Regions from separate parts of the Massilia sp. LMS1-1-1.1 genome, predicted to be linked through region 1. Evidence: riboswitches for the same ligand, from Rfam matches in the RefSeq annotation. Region 1 holds a riboswitch; the other holds the start of a gene.

Evidence for each region. A riboswitch is a leader RNA that binds a small molecule or an ion and turns the genes downstream of it on or off. The one in region 1 is predicted to bind thiamine pyrophosphate.
Region 2: linked by a shared signal. The riboswitch ahead of MRBLMS1_RS05275 (TonB-dependent siderophore receptor) and the one ahead of thiC (phosphomethylpyrimidine synthase ThiC) in region 1 are both predicted to bind thiamine pyrophosphate.

The regions. Positions count from the first base shown of each region.
Region 1 covers NZ_JBFPNG010000065.1:111,708-115,114, forward strand. Annotated here, with positions in the region: gene MRBLMS1_RS27460 (PAS domain-containing hybrid sensor histidine kinase/response regulator) at 1-781, shown strand, start outside; gene MRBLMS1_RS27465 (response regulator) at 810-1,616, shown strand; gene MRBLMS1_RS27470 (hypothetical protein) at 1,656-1,913, shown strand; TPP riboswitch at 1,997-2,112, shown strand; gene thiC (phosphomethylpyrimidine synthase ThiC) at 2,192-3,407, shown strand, end outside.
Region 2 covers NZ_JBFPNG010000001.1:1,139,716-1,143,122, forward strand. Annotated here, with positions in the region: gene MRBLMS1_RS05265 (ferritin family protein) at 1-298, opposite strand, end outside; gene MRBLMS1_RS05270 (iron-containing alcohol dehydrogenase) at 441-1,598, shown strand; TPP riboswitch at 1,666-1,763, shown strand; gene MRBLMS1_RS05275 (TonB-dependent siderophore receptor) at 1,849-3,407, shown strand, end outside.

The sequences.
Region 1 (3,407 bases):
GGTCAACCTGCTGTCGAACGCCATCAAGTACAACCAAGGCGGCGGCACCGTCACCGTCGATTGCAGCCAGCGCGGCACCAAGGTACGGGTCAGTGTGCGCGACAGCGGCGCCGGACTCGACGCGGGCCAGGTAGCCCAGCTGTTCCAGCCGTTCAACCGCCTGGGACAGGAAAACAGCACGGAAGAGGGCACGGGCATCGGCCTCGTCGTCACCAAGCAACTGGTCGAATTGATGGGCGGTACTATCGGCGTCGACAGCACGGTCGGCGTGGGCACCACGTTCTGGTTTGAACTGGCCGCCAGCAGCGCGCCGGCACTGGTGCTGGGCGACGGCGACGCGCTGCCGCAGGTGCAGGAGCCGCAGGAAAGCCAGCGCACCTTGCTGTACGTGGAAGACAATCCCGCCAACCTGGCGCTGGTGGAGCAATTGATTGCCCGCCGCAGCGATTTGAAGCTGCTCACGGCCATCGATGCGCACCTGGGCATCGACCTGGCGCGCACGTATCAGCCGGACGTGATCTTGATGGACATCAACCTGCCCGGCATCAGCGGCTTTGGCGCCCTGCATATCCTGCACGACGATCCGCTGACGAGCCATATTCCCGTGATGGCCCTGTCGGCCAATGCTGTGCCGCGCGACATCGAGAAGGGCCTGGAAGCGGGCTTCTTCCGCTACCTGACCAAGCCGATCAAGGTCGTCGAATTCATGGATGCGCTCGACGTGGCCCTGCACCATGCGGCCGCGCACGGCCTGGCCGACGACATTCACGCAGTACGCTAATTCAGCATTTATTTTTAGGAATACCGCCATGCTTCAAGCCACCGAGATCCTGAACGCCAGCATCCTCATCGTCGATGACCAGGAGGCCAATGTCATGCTGCTGGAACAGGTGCTGCGCAATGCCGGTTATACGCGCATCACGTCCACCATGGACCCGCAAGCCGTGCGGGCGCTGCACCAGCAGCACCGCTACGACCTGATCCTGCTCGACTTGCAGATGCCGGAAATGGATGGCTTCGAAGTCATGGAAGGCTTGCGCGACATCGAGGCGGGCAGCTATCTGCCCGTGCTGGTGATCACGGCCCAGCCCGGCCACAAGCTGCGCGCGCTGCAAGCGGGCGCCAAGGATTTCGTCAGCAAGCCGTTCGACCTGGTGGAAGTGAAAACGCGCATCCACAACATGCTGGAAGTGCGCCTGCTGTACCAGAAGCTGGCCGAATACAACAAGTCGCTCGAGCAGATGGTGGAAGAACGCACGGCGGAGCTGCGCGAAAGCGAAGCGCGCTTCCAGCGTTTCACGGAACTGTCGTCCGACTGGTACTGGGAACAGGATGCGCAGGGCAATCTGACGCGCTTTTCCGGTCCCGTGGCTGAAATGCTGGGTATCGGCAGCGAGGCAGAGCCGCAGCGCTGGAATGCCGCCGAGCGCGCCTTGCTCGACGCAAAAATTGCCGCGCGCGAACCGTTCCTCGATTTCATCTACAGCCGCGCCAACCTCGACGGCAGTACGCAGTACCTGCAAGTGAGCGGCGAACCGATGTTCGACAATGGCAGCCGCTTCATCGGCTACCGCGGCATCGGCCTCGATGTCACGGAGCGCCATCGCGGCGCCTGATTTATACTTGCTGCTATCCATATCCACTAGGAAAGCATCATGGCTGACAAATTAACGCCGCAATACTGGTTCCCCGCCAAGACCTATGGCTGGGGCTGGGGCTTGCCCATCACGTGGCAGGGCTGGCTGGTGTTCCTGGCCGCGCTGGCGCTGTTCGCCTGCGGCGCCTTCCTGTTTCCGCCGCAAACCATGCTGGTCGGCTACATCGTGTATGAAGTGGCCATCGTTGCCGTGCTCATTTTCATCTGCCAGCTGAAAGGCGAACCGACCAGCTGGCGCTGGGGCAAGAAGAAGTAGAGCGATGTACAAAGACGACACCTGCAAGAAATCATCTGGCCGCGCGGCGTGAACCGCGTATAATTGGCTCGCTGCCGCAAGGCGGCAAACGCTAGGGGTCCTGCCTTTCGCTGTGGAAACACAGTGCAAGCGCGGGTGAGAAATACCCTCCGAACCTGATCTGGATAATGCCAGCGAAGGGAAGCTTTAGGATGAACGCACCCCGCCTTTCCGCGTGCGCGCAGCCGAACCTCCTTAGCTGGCTCCAGGCTTAAAAATAGTCTAGCCAAGGAGCCAAAATGAACGCCAACCCGAAATTCCTCTCCGCCACCGCCACGGTCGACGAAGCCGCCATCGCGCCGCTGCCCAATTCGCGCAAGATCTATGTTGAAGGCAGCCGCCCCGACATCCGCGTGCCCATGCGCGAGATCAGCCAGTCCGACACGGAAGCGTCGTTCGGCGGCGAAAAGAATCCGCCGATCTACGTCTACGACACGTCCGGCCCGTACACGGACCCGGACGTGCAGATCGACATCCGCTCGGGCCTCGATACGCCGCGCCTGCCGTGGATCGTCGAACGTGCCGATACGGAAGAATTGCCGGGCCCGACCTCCGACTATGGCATCGCCCGTCTGGCGGACCCAAAACTGGCCGAGCTGCGTTTCAACCTGCACCGCAAGCCGCGCCGCGCCATTGCCGGCAAGAACGTGACGCAGATGCATTACGCGCGCCAGGGCATCATCACGCCGGAAATGGAATACGTCGCCATCCGCGAAAACATGCGCCGCCAGGAATATTTGCGCGAGCTGAAAGCGTCCGGTCCCATGGGCGAGCGCCTGGCCGACCTGATGGGCCGCCAGCATCCGGGCCAGTCGTTCGGCGCCAGCATCCCGGCCGAGATCACGCCGGAATTCGTGCGCGAGGAAATCGCCCGCGGCCGCGCCATCATCCCCGCCAACATCAACCATCCGGAAGTCGAGCCGATGATTATCGGCCGCAATTTCCTCGTGAAAATCAACGCGAATATCGGCAACTCGGCCGTCACCTCGTCGATCGGCGAGGAAGTGGAAAAGATGACCTGGGCCATCCGCTGGGGTGGCGACAACGTGATGGATTTGTCCACAGGTAAACATATCCACGAGACGCGCGAATGGATCGTGCGCAACAGCCCCGTGCCGATCGGCACCGTGCCCATCTACCAGGCCTTGGAAAAGGTCAATGGCAAGGCCGAAGACCTGACGTGGGAAATCTTCCGCGATACCCTGATCGAGCAGGCCGAGCAGGGCGTCGACTACTTCACCATCCACGCGGGCGTGCTGCTGCGCTATGTGCCGATGACTGCCAAGCGCCTGACGGGCATCGTGTCGCGCGGCGGCTCCATCATGGCGAAATGGTGTCTGGCGCACCACCAGGAATCGTTCCTGTACACGCATTTCGAGGAGATTTGCGAAATCATGAAGGCGTACGACGTGTCGTTCTCGCTGGGCGACGGCTTGCGTCCCGGCTCCATCTACG
Region 2 (3,407 bases), on a different contig from region 1:
TTTTCTCGTCATAGTGATACTGGGCAACTATCGGCCCCGCCTTGAACAGCGCCTCCTTCATGGCCGTGTCCAGGCGCGCATCGCGGCGACGCATCCATTCGAGCAGCATGGCCGCTTCCTTGCGGCTCGTGTCGCCCACATGCGCGAGCACGCGGCGCAGTTCCGGGTCCGTGCACGCCTCGAAGCGCTGGCTGTTCAAGTCCAGCGCCTGCAGCGCGGCGATGGTGGCGCCGATGGCGCGGTGCATGTCGAGTGCCGTGGCCGGCAGGCCCGATTCTTCCAGTGGGACGGTGGTCATGCGCATTCCTTTTCGCGTGGTGGTGACATCGGCTGCATTCTCCACCGCGCGAGCGAAAAGCTCAAGCGTCCACGACACGTTTCCACCCGTTCGGCCATAATCATGGCTCAGCAACAGCCTAAACCCCAGCGGCAGGAGCCCCATGTTCAATTTCGACTTTTACAATCCGACGCAAATCCTCTTCGGCCAGGGCCAGATCGCCGCGATCACGGCGCTGATCCCGCCCCAGGCCAGAGTGCTCATGACGTATGGCGGCGGCAGCATCAAGCAGAACGGCGTCTACGATGAAGTCAAGGCAGCGCTGGCCGGGCATACGATGATCGAGTTTGCCGGCATCGAACCCAATCCCAGCTATGAAACGCTGATGCAGGCGGTGGCCCTCGTGAAAAGCGAGCGCATCGATTTCCTGCTGGCCGTCGGCGGCGGCTCCGTGGTCGATGGCACCAAGTTCATCGCCGCCGCCGCCCTGCATGAGGGCGAGGCGTGGGACATCCTGGCCAAGGGCGGCAAGATCGTCGAGGCCGCCCTGCCCTTCGGCACCGTGTTGACCTTGCCGGCCACGGGGTCCGAAATGAATGGCTCGGCCGTGATCACGCGCAAGGCCACGCAGGAAAAGCGCTCGTTCATGAGCCGCAAGGTGTATCCGAAATTCTCCGTGCTGGACCCGTCGAAAACGTTCACCTTGCCGCTGCGCCAGGTGGGCAATGGCGTCGTCGATGCGTTCGCGCATGTGATGGAGCAATACCTGACCTACCCTGTGAACGCCTCCGTGCAGGACCGCTTCGCCGAGGGCATCCTGCTGACCCTGATCGAGGAAGGCCCGAAGGCCCTGTCGCATCCGGACGACTACGACGTGCGCGCCAACGTGATGTGGAGCGCCACCCTGGCCTTGAACGGCCTGATCGGCGTGGGCGTGCCGCAGGACTGGTCCACGCACGCCATCGGCCACGAATTGACGGCCTTGTACGAACTCGACCACGCACAGACCCTGGCCATCATCCTGCCCAGCATGCTGCGCGTGCGCAAGCAGGCCAAGCGCGCCAAGCTGCTGCAGTACGCGGCCCGCGTCTGGGGCCTGGACGGCGGCGACGAGGATGGCCGCATCGAGGCGGCCATCGCGCGCACGGAATTCTTCTTCCGCCACATGGGCGTCAAGACGCGTCTGGCCGACTACGGCCTGAACCATGCGAGCGTGGACGCCGTCGTGTCCGCCCTGGAAGCACACGGCATGACGGCGCTGGGCGAACAGCGTGAAATCACGCCCGCCATCAGCCGCAAGGTGCTGGAACTGAGCCTGTAGATTCGCACCACACTGTTGTAAAACGGTCAGCCGGGTGGGACAGCTGGCCGTGCTTCATGCTAAGCTGTCGTTTCGCTAGGGGTCCTGGAGCAGTCATCCGGGTGAGAGATACCCTTCGTACCTGATCTGGATAATGCCAGCGAAGGAAAGCGCAAAGTACCTCCCTCCTTTGATAGCTCCTGCGTTGGCGCCAGCCGAACAAGCAGCCTGCCGTGCTCCTTACAGAGACGGCTTGAACCACGAGCAATCTATGTCCACACCGAATTTATCCGTTTCTGTTTTGACCCTGGCGATCCTGCACGCGTTTGCCGCACCGGCCTTTGCCGCGAATGACGCCGCCGAAGCAGCCGACCCACAGGCCCAGAGCATGGCCGAAGTCGTCGTCACGGCCAGCAAGGCGCCGGCCGCCAAGCGCGCCTCCGTCGGTGGTTTTTCCGACGCGCCGCTGCTGCAGACGCCGGCGTCCGTCACCGTCATTTCGCAAAAAGACATGCAGGACTTGCAGATCCGTAATCTCAGCGATGCCGTCAAGCTCGACGCCAGCATCAACGATGCCTACAACGCCGTCGGCTATGCGGAACAGTTTTCCATCCGTGGCTTCAAGCTCGACAACAATTCCAGCTACCGCAAGGATGGCGTGGCCATTCCTGGCGACACGCAAATTCCGCTGGAAAACAAGGAACGCATCGAAGTGCTGAAAGGCCTGGCCGGCTTGCAGGCAGGCGTGGCCGCGCCGGGCGGCGTGATCGACTTCATCGTCAAGCGCCCCACCGCCGCGCCGCTGCGCAGCGTCACCGTGGAAACGCGCGAGCGTGGCACCCTGTATGGCGCCGTCGACCTGGGCGGCCGCCTGGAAGACACGCGCTTCGGCTACCGCGTCAACGTGGCGGCCGAGCGCCTGCGCTCCTACATCAAAGGCGCGGATGGCAACCGCAAGTTCATTTCCGGCGCCTTCGACTGGCAAATCTCGCCGCAAGCGCTGCTGCAACTCGATGCCGACTACCAGGACAAGGCGCAGGCGACGGCGCCCGGCTTCCAGCTGCTGAATAACACGACCTTGCCGACCGGCATCAGCGCCGACGCCATGCTCAACCTGCAGCCGTGGACGCGCCCCGTGGAAACCGTCACCAGCAATATCGGCCTGCGCTTCCAGTACGCATTCAATGACGACTGGCGCGCCACCCTGTCGGCCAACCAGCACTCGTTCAAGCGCGACGACTACACGGCCTTCCCGTACGGCTGCAGTGCGCAAGACCTGTACCCCGGCTTCTGCGGCAATGGCGACTACGACGTGTATGACTACCGCAGCCTGGGCGAGACGAAAAAGCCGCTGAGCGCGCAAGCCATGATCCAGGGCAAGTTTGCCACCGGTAGCCTGCGCCATGAATTCACGGCCGGCGTCTCGACCTTCCGCCGCAAGGACCGCGCGGGACTGTACGTGTATGACTGGGCTGGCGTGAGCAACATCTACCACCCGCAGATCGTCGACATGTCGATCGGTGTGCAAGGCCCCGTGCGCCTGGTGCGCAAGGACACGGAAAACTCCGTCTTCGTGCAGGATATCGTCAGCCTGGCGCCGAACTGGAAGCTGCATGGCGGCTTGCGCCATATCGACGTCGACGGCTACCAGTATGTGCTGAAGGCCGACAAGGAAATCCGCGCCAAGCACGACTTCCTGCTGCCCAACGTCTCGCTCGTCTACACCCCGCTCGACAATATCTCCGTGTATGCGGCCTATTCGCAAGGCATGGAACATGGCGGCACGGCCGACCGCAAGGCGATGAATGCCAACGAAGAACTCACACCCAG